Regions from separate parts of the Lysinibacillus sp. JK80 genome, predicted to be linked through region 2. Evidence: riboswitches for the same ligand, from Rfam matches in the RefSeq annotation. Region 2 holds a riboswitch; each other region holds the start of a gene.
What was found. A riboswitch is a leader RNA that binds a small molecule or an ion and turns the genes downstream of it on or off. The one in region 2 is predicted to bind S-adenosylmethionine.
Positions count from the first base shown of each region.

Region 1: another riboswitch for S-adenosylmethionine. It lies ahead of HXV90_RS21715 (cyclase family protein); the one in region 2 lies ahead of metA (homoserine O-acetyltransferase MetA).
Region 3: another riboswitch for S-adenosylmethionine. It lies ahead of HXV90_RS18150 (methionine ABC transporter ATP-binding protein); the one in region 2 lies ahead of metA (homoserine O-acetyltransferase MetA).
Region 4: another riboswitch for S-adenosylmethionine. It lies ahead of HXV90_RS13095 (MetQ/NlpA family ABC transporter substrate-binding protein); the one in region 2 lies ahead of metA (homoserine O-acetyltransferase MetA).

Region 1 covers NZ_CP058997.1:4,321,249-4,329,385, forward strand. Annotated here, with positions in the region: gene HXV90_RS21695 (MFS transporter) at 1-249, shown strand, start outside; gene HXV90_RS21700 (ABC transporter substrate-binding protein) at 408-1,358, shown strand; gene HXV90_RS21705 (helix-turn-helix domain-containing protein) at 1,821-3,392, shown strand; gene HXV90_RS21710 (YuzC family spore coat inner layer protein) at 3,513-3,911, shown strand; SAM riboswitch class I at 3,993-4,098, shown strand; gene HXV90_RS21715 (cyclase family protein) at 4,188-4,925, shown strand; gene HXV90_RS21720 (DedA family protein) at 4,956-5,552, opposite strand; gene HXV90_RS21725 (Cof-type HAD-IIB family hydrolase) at 5,614-6,387, opposite strand; gene HXV90_RS21730 (DUF2225 domain-containing protein) at 6,710-7,393, shown strand; gene HXV90_RS21735 (hypothetical protein) at 7,416-7,769, shown strand; gene HXV90_RS21740 (erythromycin esterase family protein) at 7,909-8,137, shown strand, end outside.
Region 2 covers NZ_CP058997.1:696,820-704,956, reverse strand. Annotated here, with positions in the region: gene HXV90_RS03695 (spore germination protein) at 1-223, shown strand, start outside; gene HXV90_RS03690 (Ger(x)C family spore germination protein) at 249-1,448, shown strand; gene HXV90_RS03685 (hypothetical protein) at 1,453-1,686, shown strand; gene HXV90_RS03680 (GerAB/ArcD/ProY family transporter) at 1,718-2,866, shown strand; gene metA (homoserine O-acetyltransferase MetA) at 2,906-3,841, opposite strand; SAM riboswitch class I at 3,965-4,076, opposite strand; gene HXV90_RS03670 (nucleotide excision repair endonuclease) at 4,280-4,651, shown strand; gene HXV90_RS03665 (hypothetical protein) at 4,706-5,092, opposite strand; gene HXV90_RS03660 (TrmB family transcriptional regulator) at 5,115-5,897, opposite strand; gene HXV90_RS03655 (TSUP family transporter) at 6,023-6,793, shown strand; gene panF (sodium/pantothenate symporter) at 6,834-8,137, opposite strand, start outside.
Region 3 covers NZ_CP058997.1:3,601,911-3,610,047, reverse strand. Annotated here, with positions in the region: gene HXV90_RS18175 (acyl-CoA dehydrogenase family protein) at 1-310, shown strand, start outside; gene HXV90_RS18170 (arsenate reductase family protein) at 493-849, shown strand; gene gcvH (glycine cleavage system protein GcvH) at 931-1,311, shown strand; gene HXV90_RS18160 (toprim domain-containing protein) at 1,403-1,744, shown strand; gene HXV90_RS18155 (thioredoxin family protein) at 1,759-2,070, shown strand; SAM riboswitch class I at 2,127-2,230, shown strand; gene HXV90_RS18150 (methionine ABC transporter ATP-binding protein) at 2,313-3,341, shown strand; gene HXV90_RS18145 (methionine ABC transporter permease) at 3,331-3,999, shown strand; gene HXV90_RS18140 (MetQ/NlpA family ABC transporter substrate-binding protein) at 4,068-4,919, shown strand; gene HXV90_RS18135 (response regulator) at 5,122-5,994, shown strand; gene HXV90_RS18130 (HEAT repeat domain-containing protein) at 5,991-7,034, shown strand; gene HXV90_RS18125 (glycosyltransferase family 2 protein) at 7,035-8,137, shown strand, end outside.
Region 4 covers NZ_CP058997.1:2,565,987-2,574,123, reverse strand. Annotated here, with positions in the region: gene HXV90_RS13120 (CaiB/BaiF CoA transferase family protein) at 1-832, opposite strand, end outside; gene HXV90_RS13115 (alpha-hydroxy acid oxidase) at 829-1,989, opposite strand; gene HXV90_RS13110 (enoyl-CoA hydratase/isomerase family protein) at 2,004-2,783, opposite strand; gene HXV90_RS13105 (methionine ABC transporter permease) at 2,797-3,468, opposite strand; gene HXV90_RS13100 (methionine ABC transporter ATP-binding protein) at 3,461-4,486, opposite strand; gene HXV90_RS13095 (MetQ/NlpA family ABC transporter substrate-binding protein) at 4,594-5,424, opposite strand; SAM riboswitch class I at 5,513-5,617, opposite strand; gene HXV90_RS13090 (PPC domain-containing DNA-binding protein) at 5,740-6,240, shown strand; gene HXV90_RS13085 (pyridoxal phosphate-dependent aminotransferase) at 6,286-7,455, opposite strand; gene HXV90_RS13080 (carbon-nitrogen family hydrolase) at 7,552-8,137, shown strand, end outside.

The DNA of each region.
Region 1 (8,137 bases), 1.0 Mb from region 2:
ATGAATGTCCCAGGATTGCAGCTATATGCTGTTCTACTATCTGAAAAATATATACCATCAGCAATTTCAATGGCCTCAGCATTGAATATTTCTGCTTTCAACATTGGCATATTTTTAGGCTCATATATCGGAGGCTTTATTATTCGCCACCAATCGTTGGCGCATACGCCTATATACGGATTCCTGATGGTTATGCTAGCAGCAATTGTTACACTTTTATGGTTACTTTTCGATAACAAAAAACAATAACTCTCTGAATTTCATTTTGTATAAAAAAGTAGTAGAGAATGTGTATTGTTTGTTGATATGTAGTATCCTATAATTTACTTGAAACAAACGAGAATGATTATCATTCTAATTTGAGGGAATACCATTACTGTTTTAGTAAATCTATAGGAGTGAATAAAATGCGTAGAGGTCGATATTTTTCATTTGTAGTTTTCTTTGCACTTATATTCGTATTAGGTGCCTGTGGCTCAAATGAAGTAAAAGAGGATACAGCTACAGAAGAACAATCATCTAAAGATACAAGAATTGTAGAAGACGAGTTTGGAAAAGTAGAAATTCCTACAAATCCACAGCGTGTAGCTGCTATCTATTTGGAAGACTATTTAACTGCTTTGGATGTAAAACCCGTTGTGCAATGGTATCACCCATCTTGGGGAAAACAGGACTATTTAGGATTAGATGTTCCTGAGTTCGACATTACTGGTAGCATGGAAACATTATTACAAGCCAAGCCTGATTTAATCATTGTAGATGGTGCCGCGGACAAGGCAAAGTATGATGAATACTCAAAGGTAGCGCCTACTTACCGCTTGAAAGAAGATATTCTACAAGATCCACGTGAAATTGCAAAAACAATAGCTGATGTTTTAAATATTTCCGATAAAGCAAAAGAAATGGTTGATCGATATGAGCAACGTGTTTCCGATTTAAAAGCAAAACTAGATGAATCAATTGGAGACGAAACAGTTGCTGTTGTACGACTAAATGTAGCAGATAATACATTAGCGTTATTTGGCATTAAAAATCGCTACTCTGGCTATATTTACACAGAGACAGGCTTAACACCACACCCATTAGCCCGTGATATGACAGAGTTTCACGAGGTTTTATCAGAAGAGGCTATCACGGAATTAGATGCGGATCATATCATCCTTTTCCCTTCAAACGGAACATGGGAGTCTAAAGAAAACCAAGAAGCCATTAAATGGTTAGATAGTACACTATGGAAAACACTCCCTGCTGTAAAAAATGGGCATGTTTATATTGCTGATCGCACATATTGGCAATCTGGCGCAATCACAGCCAACTTGCTAAAGTATGATGATCTAGAGAAATGGTTCGTCAAATAATTTTCCAAAGAAAGCTCTTAACGAGGGCTTTCTTTGGCTTAGTGTTAAAAAACAAAATAATCAATAGCACTTTTGTGAAGGAGAAAATGGACAGGTGTTGTCACTCATCACTTCTTCACATTGAAATAAGTGCCTATCCTCTCTTTAATAGACTTTTTTGTTCCCTACTGCTAGTTCGAAAGAAGAAAAGACATGTTAGCAGCATGGTTGATTGGAGTGGAGCCAGCGTCACTCCTAGGAGATTTAGCGTCATAGGTGAGACCCTGGAGCGAACGCAAGTGAGTGAAGCGGCTCATCAGACGCCCCCTGGAAAGGACGCTGGCGGAGCGGAAATCAACCCCTTGCCTTGCTAAATGGACTTTTTCTACTAGTCATATGATCTTTTTCAACAACATGAAGAAAGCTCTTAATGAGGGCTTTCTTTGTGTTGTTCTGCCAATTCAAAAAAGGGGTGAATTATCAATGGGTAACTTAACACATGTTTATACGTTACAAAATATCTCTTATTCAATTCAATCATCAAAAAAGTTATTGATTAGTAGTGATTTCTATACACTTTTCATCGTAATGAATGGTAGCGGAAAGCTAGAAATAGATCATGACATCATTCATTTTAGTGAAGAAAAGTGCATATTGATTCCGCCAAATAACACGGTTAGTATCCATATTCAAAGTGAGCACCTTTGTTTTTATCAATTACAATTCAACATTGTCAATCTCAGCAATAGTCAGAATTCATATAGTCATTTTACAAGTATCAGCGAACGACATCTTCTCCCCTTTTCACAATGTCATAGACTGCTAGAAGTCATCTATCAGAACCGGTTAGCGGAGGATGAACACACGATTTTTGAACAGCATGTACACTTTCAAGAGCTGATGTTATTACTCTTACATCAAACCATACCCAAGCAGATGCAAAAAAATGATCGACAATCTGTTGAGCAGTCCATTAACCATTTACATAAACATTTTGAAAAAGAGTGGACGGTTGAGCAGCTAGCACAGCTAGCTGACGTACCAAGATGGAATTATACGCGCATTTTTAAAGATATTACGGGACAAATTCCTCTTCACTATTTAAATAAACTTCGTATTGAAAAAGCTAAGCAATTATTAATGACAACAAATGATCGAGTATTTGAAATTAGCCTGTCTGTCGGATTTAATAATGAGTATTATTTCAATCGTCGTTTTAAAGAACATGTTGGCATCTCTCCAGGACAATATCGAAGAAATCAAAGCAGCCATATACGTGTATTTGCACCATTCTTAGAAGATTTCTTTGTTGCGCTTGGGATTACGCCAATTGCTCAATTTAGTCATTCAAAATGGGGAAAACAAGACTATTTAGGTCTACAGAAAGTGCCAGATATCGATGTACAAAATAGAGAAATGGATCGACTCTTTAACTATAAGCCAACTTTAATTATGTTAGATTCTGGTGTAGAGCGTTGGGAATCCTTTCAGCACTTAGATGAAGTAGCCCCCGTCTGCCATCTTTCACACCCTGGAGAGAATTGGCAATCTACTTTATTTAAAATTGCAGATCTAACAGGAAAAACCTCCTTGATGCAAGACGTAATCCTACAATATGAAGATAAAGTACAACAAGCAAAAGGAATTCTTAGCAAATCTGTTTATGGGCAAAGTGTAGCATTTCTCCGTATTTCAGCCATTGGCATTACTCTATACGCGGGTCCTGAATGTGGCTATACGGGCCCAATTTTATATCGTGACTTAGGTTTAATGCCACATTCACTAGTATGGAGTATTCCGCACAATCAACGTAAAGCACAACTGACATTTGCTCAATTGTTGCAATTAGATGCTGATCATTTATTTATTACCTTTGATAAACAACATTCCATTTATGAAAATGAGGAACGTGCTATTTTAAAAACTCCTACTTGGAAAAACCTAGCTGCCGTTAAAAGCAACTGTGTCTATGAAGTAGACTTTTTAACATGGATGAATTATGGCATTTTATCACATAGTAAAAAAATTGATGATGTCTTGAATGTACTTGGCTAAAAGGAAGCTTACTTTAGCTTCCTTTTTAAATGATTAGGACAAACATTGCACTGCTAATAACACCGAAAGCCGTTTGGCTACATAAGATAGAATATCAGTTATAGGATAGGAGGAATAACCTTGTATTACAATCCTTATCCGTATTTTGTGCATCCCTATCATTATCCAACATCGCCTATCGCTAATCATTTTGCCATTAGACCCTTTTCGCAACATCTAGCAATGCCGACCAATAATCCTTTTCCACCTGTCGATACACACAAATTAAAAGCTTCAGCATCACGGATAAAGGCGATGATGCAGCAAGCCCAATTACTTACGGATAAAATAGATAGCTCCCAACAATTCGCACATGATTTAATGAATGCTGCTCAACTTTCAAATAAAACAGAGGTTGAAAAATTAATCACATCAACAGGCATTACGATGAAATTTGAAACAAACTATACACCAGACAGTTTTAGAATACGCCTTATTGATAATGATTGTTGTGGAGTCACCTTAAATTTGAATTGGTGAAAATTCCTAGTGAACTTGTAAACTATAAAAAACTATGCTAAAGTGTTTGTATTGTTATTTCTGAAAATTCTTATATTACTTTTCTTATCAAGAGAGACGGAGGGATTGGCCCGATGAAGTCTCAGCAACCAGCTAACAGTATGGTGCTAATTCCAATTGGCAAAATGATCAGCCTTGAAGATGAGAAGAAGAACTACCGTTGTTGCAGCAGGAGTCCTCTTCTATTAGGGGACTCCTTTTTATTTACAACTATTTTTACAGAAAGCAGGGAAATCGATGTCTAATGAACTTTTACAAGCATTGCAATTATTAAAATCCAAACAGTGGGTTGACTTAACACATACATTCGGCCCTAATTCACCACATTTTTTTATGTTTGAGGACGCTAAATTTGAAACGTTATTTTCTCATAAGGACGGTTTCTTCGCTCAACAATTCACGTTCCCTGGTCAATATGGCACACATATCGACCCACCCATTCATTTTGTGCGAGATACTCGCTACTTAGAAGAATTAGAACTAAAAGAGCTTGTTCTTCCCCTTGTTGTTATTGATAAATCACAAGAGGCTGCGAGCAACCATGATTTTTCATTAAGTGTTGAAGATATTCTTGATTTTGAGGACAAGCATGGAGAAATTGAAGCAGGAACATTTGTAGCATTACGCACAGATTGGAGTAAGCGCTGGCCAGATAAAGAGGCTTTCAGTAATAAGGATGCAGATGGACATAACCATATCCCTGGCTGGGGTTTAGAAGCTTTACAGTTTTTACTAAAAGAACGCAAGGTAAGCGCAATTGGTCATGAAACTTTCGATACGGACTCTGCTGCTGATTTTCGTAAAAATGGCAAGCTAGATGGCGAATATTTTGTGCTTGACCAAGACACCTATCAAATTGAGCTAATGACGAATTTAGACAAGCTACCTGCGAAAGGCGCTATCATCTTCAATATCGTACCTAAGCCAGAAAAAGCATCTGGCTTCCCTGTGCGCTCATTTGCTATTTTGCCATAACATAAAAGTCGGTATAGCGTATACCGACTTTTATGTTTGTCCATTTCTTTTTTTGAATAAAAAGTAAGCAATGAGCATCCCTACAATAAATAAAAGGATAAGATAGATACTATAATGAGTCAGATAGTATCCAACAAATCGCCATTTCTCTTCAAGCATCTTTCCTAATGATATAAATGTGAACGTCCAGATAAATGCCCCTGTATAGGCAAAAAGCGCAAACTTCCTATAAGGATAATTATTAATAGCCGCAATATACGCTGTCAAATGACGTACCCCGGGGATAAAATAGCCAATTAATAATAGGGTAGGTCCTATTTTTGTAAACATCTTTTTCGTAAAGTCAATTTTTTGCTCTGTAATATGAATTTTAGGGCCATATTTCTGCAATAACGGTAAGCCAAAACGATAACCAATATAGTAGCTTAAGGTAATGCCTCCAACCGCACCAATCATTGCACTGACTAAAGCAGGAATATGTTCAAGACTTTCTCGGTAAACACTATAGCCTACATAAGTTAGAAACACCTCATCAGGAAGTGGCACCCCTACAATACCTCCAATTAGAATCACGATAATTCCAAAGTATCCGTAATGTTCAATTAGAGACTGCACGTGATGTGCCATAAATCATCCCACCTAAAATTTATTAAAATCTACCTGCTATATATAGTGTAACCTCAGCGCTCTAAATGACTTGAAGCTGACGTAAAGCAAAATTGATACCGCCATCCGTAGATGTCTTTGTAACAAAATTCGCAACACTTTTTAGAGCTTTACTACCATTTCCCATGGCAATTCCTACTCCTACATATTCCAACATGTCAACATCATTATCCCCATCCCCAAAGGCAATCGCATTCTTAGGGTCAATATTGAAATGATGAAGCACCGCTTTAATAGCTATAGACTTCGAAACATTCTGCTGTAATACATTCACAATATAAGGATGCCAACGCTGTAAAAATATATTCGAAAATTGGCTAGTATATCTTTTTTCAGCCAGCTCATCCACATATAGACACATGAGAAAAACCTCTTCATCTACAATTTTTTCATTTATAAGTGGAAAATCCCCTAAAGATAAAGTTTCTTGCATCGCTCTTAAAGCTACTGGACTTTGTATGCTATTCATGGATAACTCCTCTGTAAAAAATGTTAGGCTATGCTGCTGTTCCTGTGCAAAAGCCTGTACATTGTGGACAATTTCTTTGGCAATCGGAGTTTTATGTATGACAAGATCCTTATGTTTCACATAGGCCCCATTTGCAGTAATAAAGGTTTCAATCCCCAGTGCTTTTAACTCATAGCACATAGATAAGGGTCTTCCAGTAGCCGCTACAAGATGGATTCCTTTTTCTTGCAATAGCTGAATAGCTTGTTTTGTACTTTCTTCCACACAGCCATCCTCGTAATTAATCAATGTGCCGTCTACATCAAAAAACACGATATTATACTTCATTTTGAGCACCTCCTTTATAGTCATTTAGAACTAATTTATAATTTTTCTCCCATGAAATATGTGAAAGTATTTTGACAAACTTTAAGCAAACTATATAACTTCCTTTTGCACCACCGATAAAAACAATTACAAGCGTATTTATAATAATATTTAACTAAAATTTCCTTGAATATTTTTATTTAATAATTCTAAAGGAGTATACCAAAGAACACAAAATTGTTAAAATAAAAGATAATATCTTAAATACATTGAACGATAAAATCTTACGTATAAATAGAACAAAAGAAATAAAATTTTAGTGCACGCAAAGGAGTTGATTCTTATGGCATTTAACATTTACTACTATGAAAGTAGTGTGGATTGTAAATTTTGCAAAAAGCAGTTTACAACTTATAAAGTTCGCCCTAATCGATATAAAATTATCGAAGAACAGACGGATTTCATGCCTGTTTACGATGGCCTAAACCCTTTGCTATATGAAGTTGCCGTATGTCCACATTGTGGTTATGCCTACCATAAATCTATGACACGGACATATGGACCTTTCATGCTACTCATTGATGAACTATACATTAAAGAGCTCCAGAAACCTATGGATATCTGTCAGGAACGTACAATTGATGATGCCATTATCAGTTTTAAGCTCGCCTATTTAGTATCCCGTGCATCAATGGAAGAATCTCTTTTAATGGCGAATTTCGCTTTAAAAATTGCTTGGCTCTATCGATTAAAAAAGGACGAAGAATCCGAAAAGCGTTATCTTTTTGCAGCTAGAGACTTTTATAGTAAATCCTTTGCCTCTAATCAAGAAGGTGGAGAGAGAATTCAGTTTTTACATGCTGAATTAAGCCTTCGACTTGGTGATATTCCTGAAGCAAAAAAAGGATTTTCACGCTTAATCGCTGATCGAAATGTTTCGCCAAAATATCGCAAGCTTGCACGCAATCGTTGGGAAAATTATAAATATGACGAACAACCCATAACAATTAATGAAATCATTAATTAATGGGACGAGGAGATGATTAATTATGTTGCTATTTCAAAAGAAAATTGATGTGAGAGAAGAGGATATATTTTCAGAGCTACATCATTTTTTATTAAGAAAAAATAATCGCTACCTAACAAACGAAGAAATTGTCGCTCTAACAGGCGTATCACCTGAGCTGCTTTACAAATGGGTAAAAGCAGGAAAATTAAAGAACTCCATTTTTCCTAATTTAGGGGCTCCATGCGAACGATGTGGACAGATTACGCAAGCTAAAATTTGCGTGAGCTGCTCTTCCTCCATTGTTGGGACATTAAAACAAGAAGAAAAGGATCGTGCATGGTTTAACCAAATTCAACGTAACCATGTAAGAGCAAGTACGTATCACTATAAATAGCATTCCAACATCTCCATCAATTGGAGGTGTTTTTCTTTTTTACATACTAAATTTAAACTAATTTTAAACAAATTCTTCCTAAACTTTAAACTTGCCTTTCTATAATTAGTATCAATATAAAGTGAAGGGTTGATAATTAATGAGGAAAGCTAGGAAGCATAAGGTTTTATTAAGTTTTGCACTGGCAAGTTTAATGACAGTAAGTGGAGTAGTAAATGTCTCTGCTGCTGTCCCTGTAAATGAGCAGATTATTAAAAACGATTCTGCTGTCAAACAAGCTAGGACTTCTAATGAAACATTACTTGATTGGAAAAAATGGGTGAATGACCATGCATACAGCCTGTCATCCATCCAGCCTGAAACGTTTG
Region 2 (8,137 bases):
ATTCGGTGTAATGTTTGGCATTATGCTAATTATTCTTCATCTATGTAGCATTCGTTCATTTGGTGTACCTTATTTAAGCCCATTCGCACCGTTGGTATTACAGGATCAGAAGGATGCGTTTGTGCTGTTCCCGCGTAGAAAGTTACTTACACGACCTCGTTTGGTCAATCAAAAAAATATTGTTAGAGGACATAAATATATCAATGTAAAAAGCAGGAAATAACAACTGGATAAATGAGGAATGGAATATGGCAAAAATAAACTGGATTTGCTTACTATGTATCCTCACAATACTGTTAAGTGGCTGCTGGAGTAAGCGTGAATTAAATGAATTGGCCATAGTCGTAGCATTTGGCATTGACAAAATAGATGAGGAATATGAAATTACAGTTCAAATTGTTGATCCTAGTGAAGTCTCAGTGCGCCAAGCTTCTACTCAACGCTCTCCTGTCGTTAGCTATCATTCGAGAGGCGAGACCATCTTTGAAGCCATTCGGAAAATGACGACTATTGCAGCTCGAAAACCTTATTTTGCCCACCTTCAAGTGGTTGTATTAGGGGAAGATCTCGCGAAAGAAGGCATTAGTGATGCACTTGATTTAATTGTAAGGGACCATGAATTTCGTAAGGATTTCGACGTCATTATGTCTCACGAAGCAACAGCGAAGGAAGTATTAAATGTACTAACACCCATCGAAAAAGTTCCTGCAAATAAAATCTTGAATTCCCTTGATGTCTCTGAAAAGGCTTGGGGCTCCACGATAGCTGTTAATATTGATGAATTAGTCAATACGTTAACCAATAAGCATAAAGGGGCGTTAATTTCTGCTATTGAAGTTCATGGCGATAAGAAATTAGGTGTAGATCAAACAAATGTGCAACGTGTTAAAACACCTGTGCTATTACGTTATACAGGTTTAGCAGTATTTAAAGGGGATAAATATATAGGGCTACTGACTGAAAGCGAAAGCAAAAGTATTAGTTTTCTTAATGACAAAATTCAAAGTACGATAGAAATCATCGCCTGTCCTAATAAAGGGACCTTGTCTACTGAAATCACCCAATCCACTACAAAGGTGAAAGGGTCATTTAAAAACGGGAAACCGAAAATCGATGTCCATATTAATGTAGAGCAGAATGTTGGAGAGGTCGAATGTGATATCGATCTTACCAAAAATAAATCGATTGATTACGTTAATAAAAAAACAGCCCAGGGTATTGATGACCGCATTGAAAAAACAGTAGAGAAAATTCAACAGCAATATGAAGTCGATGTTTTTGGATTTGGGGATGCCCTACATCGGGCAGATCCAAAGCAGTGGAAAAAAATTAAGGATGACTGGACTTCCATTTTTCCAGATTTAGCAGTGGCTGTTCATGTAAAGGTAACAACCCAAGGTTCAGGTACGATGCAAAATTCATTATTAAACAAGCCAAAGGAGGAGTAATGAGATGGTACTAGCAGTAGCTATCTTGATTATTGCAATCATTGTTGCTCTTGTTTTTATTCCAAAGCTAAAAAAGCAACAGGATAGAAAAGCCATTATTGTATTCTCCTTTTTGCTATTTATTGGAACGGCTTTAAATATGGGGATTGCCCTTAAAATCCATATTCCTAGCCCATTAGATTTGATTACCTTTATCTTCACACCGATTAGGGATTACATTGTGTCATTCACAAAATAGAAAGATGGACTGAGAAACGGAGGGTAGCTTGATGGAAAAAGAGATAATTAGTTCAAGACAGTTTACAATCGTTACCTTTCTCTATTCTATCGGTACAGCGATTTTAATTATCCCTTCGAGTATTACTGGTGCCGCTAAGCAAGATGCTTGGATAGCGGCAAGCATTGGTGTTCTGCTCAGTTTACTGGTTCTAAAATTATTTTTAACACTGGCCAATCAAACACCGTCCCTAAACTTTATCGAGGCCAATGAAAAAATTCTTGGGCGTTTTTTCGGGAAAATCACAGCGATTTGTTTCCTGATTATGACCTTTCTTTCGGCTGGAGAATTACTTTATTTTATCGGTATTTTCATGAAAACGGAAGTTATGCCAGAGACACCGACATTAGCATTTGCCCTACTGTTCAGTATCCTTATTATGTATGCCGCTTATTTAGGGATTGAGACCTTTGCCCGTTCGGCAGAAATCCTCTTCCCATTGTTTATCTTTATTTTTATTTTTTTCGTCATTAGTATTACCCCTCAAATTACATTTGAGAATATTCAGCCTCTACTAGAAGCGACCAAAGCATCTATGTTTTATAGTATTGCACGCTTTATGAGTATCTTTTCCTTTCCATTAATTGTATTATTGATGCTCTATCCTACTGGCGTCAATGTACAGCCGTCTGCACAGAAAGGGCTATATATTGGGGCAATCCTTGGTGGAATCGTCTTAGTTACGTTGATTGTCCTATCGATTCTTGTATTAGGTCCTGAAAACACTGCATCAAGGACATTTCCTAGCTATGCCTTAGCGCAAAGAATATCTATAGGGAATTTTTTACAGCGCATAGAAATCATTATGGCATTTATGTGGATTACGTCTATATATATTCGTACATTTATGTATTTCTATACGACCGTTGTTGGCCTTGCACAAATTTTGAAGATTAAGGATCATCGTCCGCTTATTATACCGATGGGTATAATTGTCATTGGACTTTCTCAAATTGTTCATCCAGATATTGTGCATTCTACTAATTATAATAATGAAATTTGGCCAATCTTTTCCTTTATTTTCACCATTTTATTACCCATACTTTTGTTGATTGTGGTAGTTATTCGCAATCGTAAATCCAAGGCTCAAAAAAACGAAACACCTCAGCAGGAAACAGAAGATGACAATCAAAAAGTCTAATTTCTTCTAAGCTAGAAAAGAAATTAGACTTTTTATTAATTAAATATGATATTCGATTTCATCTACAAAATCCCATTCATATGGTGTTTCTTGGTAAACATAGTAGTTCAACCAGTTAGAGAATAATAGATGCGTATGGGCACGCCATGTATTCATCGGCACTTGTGTCGGATCGTCATTCGGGAAGTAGTTTACAGGAACGGCGATATCTATGCCCTTCGCCACATCGCGACTATATTCATCGGCTAGCGTTGTCGCATCATACTCTAGATGCCCCGTAATCATAATATTTTTATTATCTTTTGATTGTACAATAAATACCCCAGCATCCTCTGAATAGGATAATAATCGTAGATCTGGATGATTGCGAACCTCGTCAATCGAAACAGATGTATAGCGTGAATGAGGTGCAGTAAATAAATCACTAAAGCCACGTACCAAATCTACAGTTAAATCTGTAATCACATGGGAATAGACGCCTGAGCATTTAGCAGAAAGCTCAACCTTCCCAATGCCATAATGATGATACAATGCAGCCTGTGCCCCCCAACATATATGTAGCACGGATGTCACATTCTTTTTTGACCAATCCATAATTTCTGAAATTTCCTGCCAATAGTTGACCTCTTCAAAAGCCATTTTTTCTACTGGCGCACCAGTTATAATCATACCATCATAGCGTCGGTGTCGAATCTGATTGAACGTTGTGTAGAAAAGCTGCAAATGGGATTTACTCACATTTTTAGACTCGTGTGTGGCTGTATTCAAAAAGGTAATATTCACTTGTAATGGTGTATTCCCCAATAAACGTAATAACTGGAGCTCTGTTTTTTCTTTTTCAGGCATTAAATTTAATATTAATATATTTAATGGACGGATTTGCTGTGTTTTCGCACGATCTTCTTCCATGACGAAGATTTTTTCCTCACGTAAATGTTCTCCAGCTGGTAAATTTTTCGGAATATTAATTGGCATCTTGCTTTCCCCTCTCTATAATCACTCTCTTTTAGCAAACCTTGCTTGCGTAGAATGCAACGAAATTAAAAAATCCTCCTCATTCCATACGAGATAGAATGAGAAGGATTTTTTTCACGTCCACTCTTATCTCTCAAAGGAAAAAATCCTTTGCTGGAATTAGCACCTTTCTAACGATTGTTAGAGGTTGCTGAAGCGTCATCGGGCCAAATCCCTCAGCTTCTCTTGATAAGATTATTTAATTATCTTGAATTGTAACATGAACTTGTTAGAATATCAATAATTCATAGAATATTTTGTGATTCACGCGCATGTTTCTTGGTCATTTGATGTACACTAAGCTTGCTATCTGTGGGGTTTCTACATTTAAAATTTATGGTAAACATGCCGTAATTATGTTACCATATACTTTTAGTAAGGGAGAGGAACGTGAATAGTTTGATTAAAATTGAATTTCCAAAACCAGATCTAGTAATCCGTCAACGTGAACAAGATTTAAAACCAGGTGATGTGCCAATCACACCTTACTTCGGTTTTATTGACTTCCATAAAATCACACGTGATAAAGGCGGCATTTTCTTATTCTATAATGACAAGAATGAGCTATTGTTTGTTGGGAAAGCACGTAAAATTCGTCAACGTATTAAAAAACATTTCGAGGATAATGTATCTCCGATGAAAAACCATCGTGATGAAGTGTTCAAAATTGAAGTCTATGAAGTAGAAGATCCAATGGAACGTGAAATTTACGAAACATATGCGATTAATACTTTCCGCTCTAAATATAACGTAGACAAAGTCTTTTATTAGACATCACGTAAAGAAACCGAAATCTCATTTCTAAAGGGATTTCGGTTTCTTTTATCACATAATGGTCATACGATCAATTGGCGTACTCTGACCGTTTATTCGCAAATCAATGGTATCCAGCTCAGGATTCTTGACGGTGATTTTAAAAACATAGGGTTGAGCCTCTTTCCTTTGCTCGCTGCCTTCTTCTAACTGGATAATAAGCCTATTTCCCTCAGCTGTAATACTTGCCAATACATTCCCTTTTGAATAATAAACAAGGTAATATGGAGCATCCTTTTCATGCAATAGTTGTATTCTGTCATTAGAAACGATATTTTTCTGGACATTATCTGGGACAACCGTTAGCTCATGAATCGTTGGTGGATCGGTAGGTGGTGTAGCATTACAGGCTCCTAGCATTAGTAGGCTCATTAAACCTAGCAACACGAATTTTTTCAAGTTCCTCCCCTTCCTTATACGACTATTCTAAGAAAAAAGCTTTACGCTCCTTAGCAATCCAGTCTTCTAACTCCTGATCATCACGTTTTACTAACCGATTGATGAGCACATCATGCCATATATAATCCTCTAACAAATAAATATGAACCGGATCATTGGTGATAAAGGCCGTCTCTTGGGTAGATGGAGAATGACCATAAATCATTTCCTGACCATCTATCGATAAGATAAACCAATGCGGTGTAGACGCTTTTTTTGTATAATGTGTGGCTCTATGCTGGTCAATTGAGGCGAGATGCTCTCCTACATACAACGTAATGCCATGAACAGGAACATGCAGCGCCACCTCTTGCAAATCTTCACGTAAGGCATCATACATATCTTCCCACATCGACAGCATCACTTTTTTCTTCGCCTTCTTTAGAAGTGACTGACAATAGTTGATAATGGATTCCTTGCCCTTCAGCATGACCACTTTAGGCTCAGCTTCCTGTACTTTTTCCTCTAATTTCTCTAATTTCCCGCTTATAGACGTAAAATTCGACTCCCAGCGCTGTTGCATTTGCTGTAAGAACACAGACACAGGCATTGCCGAATAGGTCGTTTGTTCTGCGGTCTCTTCTTTTAACACGATGCCCTTTTCTACAAGGATATTTAAAATATCATACACTCTTGCACGTGGTATGCCAGAATTTTTACTAACCTGATAAGCACTGACATGACTTTGCTGAACAAGTGCCGTATAGGCCTTTGCTTCATATTCTGTAAAACCCATTTCTTTCAGCTGGGTGATTAATTCCTCCATGTAATCCCTCCATTATCTTTATTATAGGCTACCAATGTGAAGATTTGCCAATGAAAAAATGGGGTTTACAGCGCAAATAAATTTAGTTACTATTTCAGTAGTAACTAAATTTAAAGAGGTGTCATATGTTGTTTGAAATCGATGTACATATTCTAATATTATTAATTTCTTTTGGATTTCTGGCGGCTTTTGTTGACTCAGTAGTGGGAGGGGGCGGTTTAATTTCACTACCAGCCTTACTATTTGTTGGGCTCAATCCAGCCGCTGCTGTTGCCACGAACAAACTAGCAGGAGCCATGGGCTCACTCACTTCCTCTATTTCTTTCTATCGTTCTGGCCAGCTGGACATTCGCTCTGTCCTCAAATATTTTCCACTAGCATTTATCGGATCATTATGTGGTGCTTGGACTGTGCATCTGATTAATCCAGCATTACTAAAGCCATTAATGCTTGTTATGCTGGCGGCTGTTGGGGTATATACGATCTTTAAAAAGGATTGGGGTGCCGTCTCTACCGTAAAAAATCTATCTAAAAAACATTTGTTTTTATTTATGCTGCTATTATTTGCTATTGGTTTTTATGATGGATTTCTTGGGCCTGGGACAGGGTCGTTTTTAATCTTTAGCTTCTTACTGGTAGGCTTTGATTTTTTAAAGGCGGCTGGTAATGCGAAGTTTTTAAATTTGGCGAGTAATGTGGCTGGTGTTTGTATGTTTGCTTACTTAGGTCAAATTCATTATGTTTATGGTCTAGTCATGGGCATTGCGCAAATTGGTGGGGCTATGCTTGGCTCACGGATGGCAATCAAGAAAGGAAGTGGCTTTGTCCGCACGCTATTTATTGTCGTTACAATGACATTACTTGCGAAAAATGCCTATGATTTTATGATGCATTAAAATAAACGCCACAGAATTTGAAATCTGTGGCGTTTTGGCGTTAAATCATAAGCTTTTCGTTTTTAAATTTATGACTAGTGGACAAACTGACAATCACAAAAATAAAGAAGGATGCGACAATTGGTATCGTGACTGTATGCATACCAAAGACAGAAGGATAAAACCGATCAATCATAATATACAACAACATGCCTGAAATCATTGACGCAATCGCTCCGTATTTATTCGCTTTTTTCCAATACAATCCTAAAACGACTGTCCAAATAAAGACAGCCTCTAGTCCACCGAAGGCAAATAAGTTCAACCACACTAATAAATCAGGTGGATTGAGTGCAAAGATGACAACGGCTAGGCCAATGACTGTTGTTACAATAAAGCTTGCACGCTTTATCTCTGCATCACTAGCTTTCGGCTTCATATAATTTAAATAGATATCTTTGACAACTGTAGAGCTGACAAGCATTAGTAAAGCATTAACCGTAGACATTGTCGCAGCCATTGGTGCAGCTAAAACGATTCCTGCTAAAAATGGCGGTAATACCTTCAATGTCAGGAGCGGCATGACTTTATCACCAATCTCAATGCCCGGTAAGACAGGTCGGGCTAACACCCCAATTAAATGCATGCCAAACATGATTGTCCCTATGGCAATCGTGCCAATAAGAATTGCTTGATGCATACTTTTGGAATCCTTATAGCTCATCGCACGAACCGCAATTTGCGGAAGTCCTACAACCCCTACACCAATGAGAATCCAAAATGTTGAGACATACAGAGGCGTTAAATCTCCTTGTGCGCCAAATGGTGACACAAAGTCAGGATTTTCAGCGACCAGTGAGGCCATTATATTGTCGATGCCTCCACCTGCCACAATGGTGCCGATTAATAAAATAATTGTACCAATCACCATAATTGAACCTTGGACCGTATCTGTAAGTGCAACCGCACGGAAGCCTCCGATAATCACATATACTAACACGGAAATCGCAAAAATAAACAGTGCTGCTGTGTAGCTTAAGCCAGTTAATGACTCAATTAAGCGTGCACCCCCAACCCATTGAGCCATCATAGCCGAAAATAAGAAAACAATGATGCTAATGGCTGATAAAATAACAATGACATGGCTTTTGTAGCGTTCACGTAAAAAGTCGATTAACGTAATGGCCTGGTAACGACGAGCAATAATGGCGAATTTTTTCCCTAAAATCATGAGTACAAAATAACCTGCTGGTAGCTGAGCCATTGCCAGTAATACCCACCCAAGTCCTTTTGTATAGGCTACACCCGGTCCTCCGATAAAACTACTCGCACTGCCATATGTAGCAATCATCGTCATTGCAAGGA
Region 3 (8,137 bases), 1.8 Mb from region 2:
CATTGCGAATATAGCTAACCAATTATTTGCAATGGAATCAGCTGTCTTACGTACAGAAAAAGCAATTGCTCGTGACGGTGCTGAAAAAGCACATCAAAAATTGCTATACACACAAATTTTCTGCCAAGAAGCATTCGCAGAAATCGAAAAAGAAGCAAAAGACACAATTCTTGCTTCAGCGGATGGCGATGCAGCCCGTATGACATTATCTGCACTGCGTAAGCTAACGCGTAATAATCCATATAATTTAATTGCGAAGAAGCGTGAGGCTTCCGTTAAATTAATTGATGCAGAAAAATATATTGTTTAATAGTGCAAATTTAACCTAGCTATCTGCAAAAGATAGCTAGGTTTTTTTATGAGATGGATAATTGTAAAAGGAGCGGATAAATTTGCACAACTGGTGGATAAACTTACAAAAAAGAGTGAAGTTCACCATTGAAAACAACTATGATGGTATACTACAGAAAAAGACAGAAGAGGAGCATTGTAATGACGATTCAATTTTTCCATTATCCGAAATGTACAACATGTAAAAAGGCACAGAAGTGGTTAAATGAGCATGAGGTTTCCTATGAAGAGGTACATATCGCAGAGCAACCTCCCACTAAAGAAGAATTAACAGCTATTTGGCAAGCTAGTGGACAGCCTTTGAAGAAATTTTTTAATACCTCAGGCATGAAATATCGTGAGCTTGGTTTAAAGGACAAGTTAGCAGAAATGACGGAGGATGAGCAGCTTGAGCTACTTGCTTCAGATGGCATGTTAATTAAACGTCCCATCGTGACAGATGGAAAAAAAGTTACTTTAGGTTTTAAAGAAGTAGATTTTGAGCAAGCTTGGAAATAACCGTATTAAACCTTGTATTTATAGGAGAAGTATGGCACACTGAAAGTGAATATATTACATATTTATGGAGGGGTTTTTTGCATGAGCACACCTAAAGACTTACGATACTCTGAAGAACATGAATGGGTAAAAGTAGAAGATGGAAAAGTACGTATTGGTATTACTCACTTCGCACAATCTGAATTAGGAGATATCGTATTCGTTGAGCTTCCACAAGTTGGCGACGAAATCAAAACAGATGATCCATTCGGTAGCGTAGAATCAGTAAAAACTGTTTCTGAATTATATGCACCAATCTCAGGTACTGTAGTTGAAGTAAATGCAGATTTAGAAGATAGCCCAGAATTCGTTAATGAATCACCATATGAAAAAGCATGGATGATCGTTGTTGAGCCTGCTGACGCATCAGAAGTTGAGAAACTAATGACAGCAGAGCAATACGAAGAAATGATCGCTGAATAAGACAAGCCATAATCGAAAAACGTCGGAAACTACCGGCGTTTTTTGTTATATAATGACTTATAAGTGGGGATCTCTAAATGGAGGTGGCGTAATGTTCGAGGGAAAATGCTTGATAGTAGAAGGGCGCTCAGATAAGCTACAAATTGAGCCTATTTTGAATGAGAATGTTACAATACTATGTACGAATGGTACAATTGGTGTGCATCAATTAGAAGAACTACTGGATCCCTATGAGGGCTGTGAGCTATTTACTTTTTTTGATGCAGATACTTCTGGTGATAAGCTACGTGCATTAATGGACAGACATTATCCAGAGGCTGAGCATCTGCGCACAATGCCAACATACAAGGAAGTAGAAACGACACCAAGAAAAGTGCTAGCAATGATTTTACTGCGTGCACATTTTTCAATCCATAATGAATATATTTTGTAAGGTTGCGTGAGTAAATGGAAGAATGGTCAATAGAGCAGTGGGAAGCGGCTAAACAGTCGGGAGAGAAAACTGCATTTTATTTATATACACCGATGTGTGGAACGTGTGCAGTGGCATCTAAAATGATGTCCATTATTGAGCAATTACTGCCACAGCTACAAATGGGTAAAGCAAATATCAACTTTTTGGAACACATAGCTTATGAGCATCAAATTGAAAGTGTTCCCTGTCTACTCATCAGTGATGGCGGAAAAGTGACAGAAAAGATTTATGCTTTTCAATCCGTACCATTTTTATATGAATTGTTAAAAAAATCAATTGACTGAACTTTACTAGCGTGGTAAAGTATCAAATATATTATTAAAACATTAAATATATCGAACTCTTATGAAGAGTGGCGGAGGGAAGTGCCCTATGAAGCCCGGCAACCATCACAATGTGAAAAGGTGCCAAATCACCCAAAGATTTTTCTTTGAAAGATGAGAGAACGGTTTAACGTATCATACGTGACCCCTTCTACTTGTCTGTGAGTGAAGGGGTTTTCTATATGAGAAAAGGAGTATTCGCTATGATCCAGCTTCAAAATATTACAAAGAAATACAAAACAGCAAATGGCGAATTAACGGCAGTCAAAGACGTCAACCTTACTATTAATAAAGGTGAAATTTTTGGCATTATCGGCTATAGTGGTGCTGGTAAAAGTACCATGATTCGTTTATTAAACGGTTTAGAGAAACCGACAGCAGGAACAGTAACGGTGAACAATCAAGAATTTTCATCGATAAAAGGGCAAAAGCTTAGAGCAGCTAGACAAAAGGTAAGTATGATTTTCCAGCATTTTAATTTACTTTGGTCAAGAACAGTTGCCGAAAATATTGCATTCCCTTTAGAAATCGCAGGCTTCCCAAAGGCTCAACGTGAAGCGCGTGTGAAGGAATTAATTGCCCTTGTAGGCTTAGAAGGGCGCGATAAGGCATATCCATCCCAGCTTTCCGGGGGACAAAAGCAGCGTGTAGGAATTGCACGTGCATTAGCGAATAATCCAGAGGTTTTACTATGTGATGAGGCGACATCCGCACTTGACCCTGAAACAACGGATGCCATTCTTGATTTACTCGTAGATATAAATGAACGCTTAGGCTTAACAATCGTCCTGATTACCCACGAAATGCATGTCATCCGCAAAATTTGTCATCGTGTAGCGGTGATGGAGGCAGGCGAAATTGTGGAACGTGGTGAGGTATTACAAGTCTTCCAAGCCCCACAGGCGGCTATTACTAAGAAGTTTGTATCTCAAATTACCGACACTAAGGAAACACAAGATACGGTAGCACAAATTAAAACAAACTATCCAACTGGACAACTTGTCAAATTGATTTTTGTTGGTGAAAAAACAGAACAGCCTGTCATCTCACATCTTGTGAAACAATTTGATGTAGAAGTAAGTATTGTTCACGGAAATATTTCACAAACAAAAAATGGTGCATATGGTACATTGATTGTGCAAATTGATGGCTCTCAGACAAATGTCACTGAAGCCCTTCGTTATTTAAATACAGTGGAAGTACAGACGGAGGTGATTGAAAATGCTAACTAATCTCTTTCCGAATGTAGACTGGGAAAATATGTGGCAAGCTACGTATGAAACTTTATACATGACAGCTATATCAACGGTTGTGACATTTATTCTTGGGTTAGTCATTGGTATTGTTCTATTTCTAACTAGCCCCAATCAGTTATGGGCAAATAAAATCGTTAACTTTTTAACAGGATCACTCGTTAATATTTTCCGTTCCATTCCATTTATCGTATTAATTATTTTATTAATTCCATTTACGAAGTTTTTACTAGGTACAATTCGCGGTGCCAATGCGGCGTTACCTGCTTTAATTATCGGTGCAGCACCGTTTTATGCTCGTATGGTATTAATTGCGTTACGTGAAATTGATAAAGGTGTGATTGAAGCAGCCCGTTCAATGGGAGCAAAAACTTCTACAATTATTTGGAAAGTATTGGTTCCGGAATCATTACCAGCTTTGATTTCTGGTATCACTGTAACGGCTGTTGCTCTTGTAGGTTATACAGCGATGGCAGGAATTATTGGTGCAGGTGGTCTTGGTAACTTAGCTTTCTTAGACGGCTTCCAGCGAAATCGCCAAGATGTGACATTAATGGCAACTATTTTGATCTTAGTAGTCGTATTTATTATTCAATGGATTGGTGATTTAATTACTGAAAAAATTGATAAACGCTAGCAAGAAAAAGGGGTTATTCCGGTTTTTACCGCTAACATATTTAAAACAAATACAAGGGAGTGTCATAAATGAAAAAGTTATTAGCAGGATTATTTTTATCAATACTTGTACTAGCATTAGTAGCTTGCGGTACAGATAAAAAAGAAGATGAAAAATCAGCATCTGGCGATCAAACAGATAACAAAGAAAACGTAACATTAAAAGTAGGTGCTTCTAATACACCGCACGCAGTTATTTTAGAAAAAGCAAAACCGATCTTAGCTAAAGAAGGCATAGACCTTGAAATTGAAACGTATACAGATTATGTTCTACCAAACCAAGATTTAGAGTCAAAAGATATTGATGCAAACTATTTCCAGCACATTCCTTACTTAGAGCTACAAATTAAAGACAATGGCTATGATTTCGTTAATGCAGGTGGCGTTCATATTGAACCAATCGGTATTTACTCTAAAAAATATAAAACGTTAGAAGACCTGCCTGAAGGCGCAACAATTTTACTTTCTAATTCAGTATCTGACCATGGTCGTATGCTGTCATTGTTAGAGGCTAAAGGCTTAATCAAATTAAAAGAAGGCATTGATAAAACAGCAGCAGAATTAAAGGATATTGAAGAAAATCCTAAAAACTTTAAATTCGATGCAAATACTGCCCCAGAAATGCTTGTACAAATGTACGAAAACGATGAAGGCGATGCAGTACTTATCAATTCTAACTTTGCCATCGATAACGGTTTAAACCCAATTGAAGATGCTATTTCTCTTGAAGATAAAGAATCTCCATATGTTAACATCATCGCTGTACGTGCAGGTGATGAATCAAAACCTGAAAATAAAAAATTATTAGAAGTATTAACATCTAAAGAAATCCAAGACTTCATTTTAGAAGAGTGGAAAGGTGCAGTAGTACCGGTAAAATAAGAATTAAAAATTTTATAAAAGGGTACATAAGTTTAACGACTTATGTACTCTTTTTTATTTGTAGTTAAATTGATGAGAAACTATGTATTTTTTATGACGTCTATTTATTGTTTAGTCACATTTATTACTATAGTAATGTTGTTAATCTACGAAATAAATGATAGAAAGTAATAATAAGAAAAAACTAGATGGAGTGATTCTAATGAATGATATAAAATTCACCCATGACATCATGCAAGAACATGAAGTAGAGCGCTACTTTAAAATATGGCGAGAAAGTGTGATTAGATCACGCCTTACTATAACAGCAGTCTTTTTAAAAACAGCTAATGCTACACAACTGAATGAAAATGTGAATGATCAAGTTACCTCGTTTTTACAATCAAAAATACGCAAGACAGACTTGCTTTTTCAATTATCCGACGGAGATCATTGGGGCATCTTCTTTTTACAAAGTAGTGATGTAGAAGCTAGGGCGTTTTTAAAACGAATATTTGCCATCTTAAAAGCAGAACGAAAGTTCCAACAGATTGCATTAAAGGCCTCTATAACAGAAATAAGAAATAATAACGTTATTTTTGAAGAGCTGTTAAATAAAAATAAACAGATGTTATCAGGGGATGAGCAATTAACATGGAGTATAGCAGAGGTAAAGGATTACTGTGAGCAACCAACTGAATTAGTGAAAGTTAGTATTATTGAGCAAAACGCAATTTTTAGACAAGTATTAGAGTCAACGCTTAACCAAATAAATATCCCTTATTTTTCTTTAGATGTAAAGGTTTATGAGGATGGCTATAGCTTTTTACAATCGGATGATTATAAATTAGGGCATATGCATCTAATTCTTATGAATGATATTTTACCGCTAAAAAATGGCTTAGAAATATTGCATATCTTACGACATATGCCAAATGAAAAGAAATTTATTATTTATATGATGTCAGAACGCAATTCTGAAGGGGCAGCGCTTAATGCTTATGAGGGCGGTGTTGATGAATATATTGTCAAACCATTTAATTTACGTTTGCTAGAAGCCAAAATTAAAAGAACGTTTGCGAGGTTTTGGCAATGATCAAGCTGACTGTTTCGACAATTTTGGTAATAATTTCCTTTTTATTAGTTGTACTCTTTATCTTTTTTATGTATTTACTTGTTCAGCGACAGCGTGAAAGCTATTTTGAGAAAGTTCGTGACCGTTATTTACAAAATTATTCTCAACTTTGGTATGATTACTTATTCAATAACGCATTATTTAGTATCGTATTGGTACCTAGAGGAAGCGCCCAAGTAGAAGCTATTGAAAAAATTTTTTCATCCTATTTAAAGAATATAAGGAATGAACAGGTGGAACTAAAAATTAAACAATTCTCCAATCAATATTTAAAAGCATTCTACGAAAAAGATTTATCCAGTAAACGATGGAGTATTCGAATGAATGCCCTCTATCGAATTGCAGACTTACAAATAGATGAATTGCTAACGAAGTGCCAAGAATTCGAAAAAAATAACATTACAGATGAAGAACATTTCCAGTTATTGAAAATATACTCGCTTTTCCAACCAGATTTATTTATGGAGAAAATAAAAAATTCCAATGTAAATTACGCTGAAAGTGAATATAGAAGACTATTTATCTTATTAGATGATAATGTATTTATTCGATTTTTCCATGATTTTAATAGTTTGTCGGCCAAAATGCAATTTGCTGTTATTGATACTGCTGCTGTAAAAAGAAATATGGAGTATTTAGATGAATTAAAAAAATTATTACACCATGATACACCGGAAATTAACATCAGAGCATTAAAAGGGCTATATGAAATAGGAATTATTGATGAGATGGATCCCTTTGTCCCTTTTGTGACCTCTGAAATGTGGGAAGCCAGGTTAATGGTTGCCAAAATTTTTAAGCATGTACCGCTTACTTACACTTATAGTTATTTAGAGCAGCTTCTTCAAGATGAGAATTGGTGGGTACGTTCCCAAGCGGCAAAAACGATTGTAGAAGATCGACATGGTATTGCCAAATTACAGCAATTCATTGAATCCTCAAATGATCAATATGCAATTGAAATGGCCCAAGAAATTGCAGCGAGAAAAGAGGGGAAGTAAATGAAAATAATTGATTATTGCATGATGTTTTTTGGGGGCATTATTTTATTTTATATGCTGTTCGTTATTGTTTCATATTGTACAATGTTCATCATTGCTATGCTGGATTTAAGAAAACGCTATCGTCTTGATCTATCAGAGTATGATGATGCACATATCGATGCCTTTTATTCAAAACCGGTATCGTTACTTGTTCCTGCTTACAATGAAGAAGTAGGAGTTGTAGATACAGTATATTCATTATTGAATTTACGTTATCCTCAAACTGAAATTATCATTATTAACGATGGATCTACAGATCAAACCCTTCAAACGGTCATCGAACATTTTCAAATGAAGCCAATCAATAAAATTGTTCGAACTAACATCCCTACAAAAGACATTAAACAAATATATGAATCAGAAATCTATAAAAATTGTATTTTAGTTGATAAAGAAAATGGTGGTAAGGCTGATGCACTAAATGTGGGTATTAATGTATCTCAATATCCATATTTTTGCTCTATTGATGGGGACTCCATATTAGATGAAAAATCCTTGCTGCGGGTGATGAAGCCTATCATTTTATCTGATGGTGAGGTCATTGCAGCAGGAGGTAATATTCGTATTGCAAATGGTGCAAAGATGCAGTTTGGCTCTATTTATGAGACTCAATTACCTAGTAATTACCTAGTAATCATGCAAGTAATCGAATATTTGCGGGCATTTTTAATGGGGCGAATAGCGTTAAGTAAATTCAATTTAGTCCTTATTATTTCAGGAGCATTTAGTGTTTTCTCTAAAAAATGGGCTGTTGAAGCAGGTGGATATTCAACCAATATTATTGGGGAAGATATGGAACTGGTGGTGAATATCCATCGACTTATAAAAGAAAAAAAAGAAAATAAGCGTATTGAATTTGTACCTGACCCAGTTTGCTGGACGGAAGCACCTCAAACATTAGGAGTACTACGCAATCAACGAAGAAGGTGGCATCAAGGGTTATTTGAAAGTCTATGGAAGCATAAAAAAATGACCTTGAATCCTAGATATGGAATGATTGGATTTCTTTCGTTCCCGTATTTTTGGCTAGTGGAATGTCTAGGGCCTCTTGTCGAGTTAGG
Region 4 (8,137 bases), 1.9 Mb from region 2:
AATAGTTGGTAGCAAAGAGAGGATTGTCTAACCAATCAGGTCGATTGACAACCTTTGCCGCAAAAATCTCCCATAGCTTTTGATTGCCAGCACCTACTAGAATATAGTCATCCTGTGTTTTGAAACCTTGATAGGGCGCAGACACACGATGGGCGGTTCCTGTTCGCTCAGGTAACTCACCCTTTCCGAAGTAAGCAGCGGCCTCCCAAACAGTCCACGCAAGACCTGACTCCACTAAGGACACATCAATATATTGACCTTCACCACTACGAAGCTTATAAATATAGGCCATTAAAATCGATTGTAAGGCTGTTTGTGCAGCAGCAATATCATTCACCGCAAAGCCAACTTTTACAGGTCGTCCATCTGCTTCACCTGTCATATGCATTAAGCCACTCAGACCCTGAGCCATAATATCATAGCCACCCTTTTGACTATAAGGACCTGTTTGACCATAACCAGAAATAGAGCAGTAAATTAGGCCAGGATTGATGGCTTTTAATGTGTCATAATCAATACCAAGCTTTTTCGTGACACCTGGTCGATAATTTTCCACAAGTACATCAACAGATTGAATCAATTCTTTAAATAAAGTCAGTCCTTCAGTCGTTTTTAAATTGATGCAGACACCTTTTTTATTACGATTAACCATCATATACATATGACTTTCTTCATTAACGAATGGACCCATTGTACGGGTATCGTCTCCATTTGGGTATTTTTCAATTTTGATAACTTCTGCACCCATATCTGCTAATACCATGGTGCAATAGGGACCTGCTAAGACTTGTGATAAATCGATAACCTTTAATCCTTGTAATGCTTGTTTCATTTACCCTCAGTCCCATCCTGTTTGACTAATGTGATGTTGCGTAATCCTTTGACAGAGGTAGCACCGGCTAATGCGATAGAAACCTTTAATTCATCATAAAGATTGGTCATCACCTTTTCGACACCTTGTTGTCCCTCAAGGGCTAGTCCATAGACGAAAGGACGTCCAATTGCAACTGCATTCGCTCCTAAAGCAAGTGCTTTTAAGGCATCCATGCCACGATATATACCACTATCTAATATAATAGGAATTTGTCCATTCACAACTTTCACAATAGCAGGAAGGGCATCAAGTGAACCAATCACACCATCTAATTGACGGCCACCATGGTTTGATACAATAATGCCATCAATACCATTGTCGATAGCATGTTTTGCATCTTCAGGATGTAAAATTCCCTTCAATAATATAGGAAGGTTGGTGCGTTTTTTTAGCTCTCGAACATGCTCCCAATTAAGTGTTGGGTGGAAGACATTTTGCAAGACACCTTGTACGTAGGATTCGAATGAATCATCAGGTAAAGTGGCTGTAAAAACAGGATCATTCATATAATTTCCTCTTGCATAGCCTAGCTTCAATGGTGAAAATTGATTGCGTACATCTTCTTCACGCCAGCCTAGCATTACGGTGTCGACAGTTAAAACGATCGCTTCAAATCCAGCTTCCTCCGCACGTGCAGCCATGCTAAAAGCAATTTCTTCATTAGTAGACCAATATAATTGAAACCATTTTGTTGCAGAAGGCGCAGCTTGAGCAACTTCTTCAAGAGCAAAAGTGGACACAGTGCTTTGTATATAAGGGATATTTAAAAACTGGGCGGCACGTGCAACGGCAAGCTCACCTTCATCGTGAACCATTCCGTTCATGCCCACAGGAGCAAAAAGCAAAGGAGTTGGATATGTTTTACCAAACAAATGAACCGATGTATCAACGTGTGACACATCATTTAAAAATCGGGGAACAATGGAATACTTCTCAAAAGCTGCACGATTATTGCGCAGTGTTTGTTCACCGCCAGCACCTGAACGGATGTAGCCAAAAGGGCCAGCATCGATTTTTTCCGCTACGGCCTTTTCTAAATCTGCAAAGCAAATGGGGAAGGGGGCTTGTGCAGTTATATTTTTTAAGAGTAGATCGCCATCAGTTATGTTTGTCATCGTTACTACCTCACTTATTTATTGAAAATAGGCTTTCTTTTATTTAAAAAGGCTTGAATACCTTCGTTATAATCGTCTGAACTAAATGAATCCAAAACTAACTGTGCCAGCTCATCGTTTTCTTCAATTTCACCATCAACAATTGCTTGGATAATTTTTTTGATGCCTGCGTTTGCAATGGATGATTTACTTAATAAATGTTCAGCGAATTGCAATGTCGCCTCATCAATTTCCTCTGGTTCGTGTAGGGCCGTGATTAAACCAATATTTTTTCCTTCTTCAGCTGTAAAAATAGTTGCTGTGTACAAAATTTCCTTTGCCTTAGCGACACCAACAATATTGATGAGACGTTTCGTGCTTTCTAAATTATAGACAATACCTATGTTTGCAGCGGTAATGCCTAGCTTACTCTTAGGCGTTGCTATTCTAAAATCACAAGCATTTGCTAACTCTAAGCCACCACCAATTGCTAAGCCCTGAATCATAGCAATTGTCGGGTGTGGAAATTTATAGAGAGCATCGATCGCCTTTAGAGCCAATTCATTATAGGCTTTAGCATTGTCTGTAGCATAACGAACATCTAAAAACTCGCTAATATCTGCACCGGAAGAAAAGGCTACTTCATTGACACCGCGAACAATTAAAAGTTTGATGGAAGAATCTATACGGAGCAGCTCTAGTTGGTCTACTATGGCTTGAAACATTGCCCTTGATAAAGAATTCCGTTTATCCGGGCGGTTTAATACTAACGTTGCAATATAGCCATTTTTCTCTACATAAATTTCGTTTGTCATCTTCATTCTCCTCTTAATCTTTTTTCAACTTCGCGGCGAAGCGGTTACCAATGGATTGAATGCTCTGCACAAGGATGATTAAGATAAAGACAGTTGCATACATCACATCAACCTCATAGCGCAAATGACCATAACGATAGGCAAGGTCACCTAAACCGCCAGCACCAACCATTCCTGCCATTGCTGTTGCACCAATTAATCCTATTGTGGCAATTGTTAAGCCTAAAATAATAGATGGTCGCGCTTCACGTAATAGGACATGCCAAATGATATGGCGACGTTTAATACCCATGGCTGTGTAGGCTTCTACTACTCCGGAATCCACTTCTAAAAGCGCAGACTCCATCAGTCGTGCAATATAAGGAGCTGTGTAAACAACTAGTGGAACGATTACACCTTTAACACCAATTGTTGTACCTACAATTAACTTGGTAAAAGGTAAGATGAAGAATAGTAAAATGATAAATGGAACAGAGCGAACAATATTGATAAATAGATTAAAAAACTGATAGAAAAATTTATTTTCAAAGGATTGTCCTGGTCGTGTTAAAACGATTAATAGCCCTAATGGAATGCCAATCAGAATGGAGAAAAATAATGAAATTCCGACCATTTGAAATGTTTCGATAATTGCTTTGCCAATAACATCTGACCAATCTGTAAAGAAGCTTTGGATACTACTCATTGAACGCACCTCCTAATTCTTCCACTGCCACGCCATTTTCTGAAAAATACGTTAACGCCTTTTGGACAATCTGCGTTTCGCCATGTAAATGCACCACAATATTGCCGACAATACCGTTTTTTAATTCAATAATATTAGCTGTTAAAATATTTGGTTGCACATCATATACCTTAGTGACTTCTGCTAATAATGGCTTACCAGTACTTTCACCAAGGAATGTTAAACGGATTACACTTCCTGAAACATTTAATTGCTCAATAAGAGAAGGGGATAAATTACGTTGTGAAATTGTATTCAAAAACTTTCGCGTTGTAGGGTGCTTCGGTTTCGCAAAAAGTTCAATCGCTGTGCCAAATTCCACAACTTTCCCTGATTCTAGAACAGAAACCTCATCGCAAATTTTTTGAATTACATTCATTTCATGTGTGATGAGCAGAATCGTAATGCCTAATTCACGATTAATTTTTAACAACAATTCAAGAATGGCTTCCGTTGTCTCAGGATCAAGTGCACTTGTTGCTTCGTCACTAAGTAAAATCTCTGGTTCCTGTGCTAAGGCACGTGCAATAGCCACACGCTGTTTTTGACCACCTGAAAGTTGATTTGGGTAACTATCTAGTTTATCTGTTAAACCGACAATTTCAGCATACTTAGCTACTCGGTTTTTTACTTCCGCCTCTTTATAGCCTAGTAGCTTTAAGGGAACTGCAATATTATTGTAAACTGTTGCTGTTTTTAAGAGATTAAAGTGCTGGAAGATCATCCCGATTTTTTGGCGTGTTTGACGTAATTCGTGAAGAGAAAGGGTCGTAATGTCTACATTGTCTATCACTACTTTTCCTGCTGTAGGACGTTCTAGTAGATTAACGCAACGAATGAGTGTACTTTTACCAGCACCACTATAGCCGATTACACCATGAATTTGTCCCCTTTTTACGTGAAGGTTGATGCCATCCACAGCTTTTATGATGCCTTTTTTCGATTTAAATTCTTTTGAGATATTTTGTAATTGAATCATGCGATTGTTTGCTCCTTTCTCAACCTTCTAAAAAGCAAGAATCTGCTCGTCTTCCCATTGGGGAATTTCAGCAGATTCTTCGGCTTTATAGAAGCTTTCTGAACATATTACCAGCTAGGGATTACAGAACCTTTGAATTCCTCTTCGATGAATTGACGCACTTCGTCAGATTGGTAAGCCTCAACGAACTTTTTAATTGTTGGATCATTTTCATTTTCAGCACGTACAACAATATAGTTCACGTATGGAGAATCAGTAGATTCCAATAAAATAGAGTCATCTTTAGGGTTAATGCCAGCCTCTAGTGCAAAGTTTGTATTAATAGCTGCTACATCTACTTCACTAAGTTGTTTAGGAATTTGAGCTGCCTCTAATTCAATGAATTTTAAATTCTTTATGTTTTCTTCTACATCACGGATCGAGGCTGTTAAGTCTGCACCCTCTTTTAACTTAATATAGCCAGCTTCCTGTAAAACAAAGAGGGCACGTGCTCCATTCGTTGGGTCATTTGGTAGGCCAAACGTTGCACCGTCAGGAATGTCATCAAAGGATTTATATTTTTCAGAGTAGATACCCATTGGATTTAAAATCGTCTTGCCCACTGGTACTAAATCTGTATCATGGTCTTTATTAAATGTATCTAGGAAAGGCTCGTGTTGATAGCTGTTCGCATCAAGATCACCTTCAGCTAAGGATGTATTAGGTAAAACATAGTCAGAAAATGATTTTAGTTCAACTTTTAGCCCATTTTCTTTTGCTACTTTAGCGGCTACTTCTGCAATTTGTTCGTGTGGACCAGAAGTGACGCCTACAACGATTTTCTTTTCATCAATTCCTTCAGCTTGGCTTTTACTATCTTCTTTAGAGCCACAGCCTGCTAAAGCCGCTACTAATGTTAAACTTGCTAAACCTACTAAAAATTTATTTTTCTTTTTCATGAAAATACCTCCAAGATTGTTTTTATCGGTTTTTTGAAAATAAAAAAACTCTCTTACAAATTAAGAGAGGCTCATGAAAAGATGTCCTCTCTTATCTATCAAACGAAGATCGTTTGCAGGATTTAGCACCTTCCTTTAAAAAGGAGGTTGCCGAGCTTCATAGGGCCAGTCCCTCAGCTACTCTTGATAAGAGATTTATAATATTTTTTTGTAATTCCGATAGAACTAATATAATTTATAGGGTATAGTAAGTCAATAAATAATTTTTAAATTTTTTATATAATTATAATATTTCGACGCAAAAGAGGGATAACAATGTCTGTAAGAGTTAATTATGGTATAGGTTCATTTGGTAAGGTTATTAGTGCTCGTTTTCTAACGGGAACAGATATCATTGAAGGGATTGAAGCGCTTTGCGAAGAGAATAGTATAGAGTCAGCAACAATTGTAAGCTGTATTGGCAGCTTTCAAAAAAGTAGCTTTGTTTATTTAGTGCCAGATGCAACAGTTCAAATTCAAGTTCGTTTTAGTGATGTGATTGAAAAAGAGGGACCATTAGAATTTATTCAAGGTTCAGGTGTGGTGTGTAAGCGAGATGGTGGATATGAGACACATTTCCATGGTTCTATGAGCGATCAATGGGGTGTTGTATCAGGTGGGCATTTAATAAAAGGGGGCAACCCTGTTATTACTGCTGATATCGTGTTGGCAGAGGTACAAGGGATTCAACATATTCGAAAATGGGATGATGAAACAGGTCATGTTCAATTTTATCCATTAGAAAATGGTTTAGGGCAACCAAGGAAAATTGAATAATAGTAATAATCCTGTAGCTAGGGATAGCTACAGGATATGGCGTCATTATCTTTTAAACAATTGTAATTGCTCGATTCTATGGATTGCTTCACGTAAGCGCTCCTCACTAACCAGCAATCCTACGCGAACATAGCCTTCACCATATTGACCGAAGCCATTACCTGCTGCTACAGCGATATCAGCTTTTTCGAGCAAAAGATCAGCAAACTGTTCACTTGTATAGCCTAATGGTACAGGGAGCCATGCGAAGAAGGAGCCTTTTGGAGCCGTAACATGCCAGCCAATTCTTCGAGCTTCTTCAATGAGTACATTGCGGCGACGCTCATAAGTAGCTCGTAGTTCACATGCACATTGTTGGGAAGCCGTCAGTGCTACTGCTGCGGCTTGTTGAATGGCAGGGAATTGACTACAAAACAGATGATCCTGGATTAGATTAATAGCAGCAATAATCTCGGCATTCCCTACAGCGAAGCCTATACGCCAGCCAGCCATATTATAGGTTTTCGATAATGTATACATTTCAACTCCTACTTCTTTTGCACCCTTTGCTTGAAGGAAGCTAACTGGTTTATTACCGTCAAATCCTATTGCCCCATAAGCAAAATCATGTGATACGATAATATTGTGCTCCTTCGCAAAGCGAACGGTCTCTTCAAAAAACGCAAGTGATGCTGTACCACCTGTAGGGTTGTTCGGGTAATTTAAGTAAAGAAGCTTTGCTTTTTCTTTCACTTCATCAGGTAATGCATGATAATCAGGTAAGAAATCATTTTCAGCAAAAAGGGGCATTACTTCAAAATTGACGTCTCCTAGTACAACACCTGATAGGTAATCTGGATAGCCAGGATCTGGTAAGAGCATCGTGTCACCAGGGTTTAACACAGCTAAAGGTAGCTCAACTAGACCAATTTTTGTTCCACCAAGAATCGCTACCTCTGTATCTGGATTTAGTTCTACCTGATATTCACGTTGATAAAAGTCCGCAGCAGCTTGGCGTAATTCAGCGAGACCTCTAAATGGTGAATATTTGTGGTTTTGAGGATTTTCAGCTGCTTCCTGTAATGCTTGAATGATGTGAATAGGCGTTGGCTGATCGGGATTTCCTTGCCCAAGGTTAATGACATCACGCCCTTCTTCTAGAGCCAAGTTTACTTTTTGAACGAGTGCTGCAAAAAATTGAGTGGGTAGTTGCTGTAGTTTTTTAGAGAATTCCATGCATGATCACCTTTTTCAGAATATAATAATTATTATTGAAGAATATGAAGCAAATAGTATTACTTTTTCTGTTAATTGTCTAGAGGAGGAATAGAGATGAAAATCGGTTGTATTCAATTAAATGTTGGCTTTGGCAAAGTTGAAGAAAATTTTGAACGTGCCGAGGATAAGATTCGTGAAGCTGCAAAAAATGGGGCAGAAATCATAGTGTTACCTGAAATGTGGAATACAGGCTATGCTTTAGAGAAACTGCCTGAGCTAGCAGATATCAATGGTGAGCGGACAAAGGCCTTTTTGGCTAAACTTGCTAAGGAACTTGATGTACATATTGTAGGGGGCTCTGTTTCAACAAAGAAAGGCGATAAATTTTATAATACGATGTATACCTTTGATCGTAATGGAGAACTTGTTGGGGAATATAGCAAGGCACATCTTTTCCGTTTAATGGACGAGCATCTTTACTTGGAAGCAGGGGATGAAATGAATCGTTTTGCTTTAGATGATATTGAAGCTGCTGGTGTCATTTGCTATGATATTCGCTTCCCAGAATGGTTACGTGCACATGCATTACAAGGAGCAAAGGTATTATTTGTACCAGCGCAGTGGCCAACTCCAAGGATTGACCATTGGAAAACGTTGCTACAGGCTCGTGCAATTGAAAATCAATGCTTTGTCATTGCAG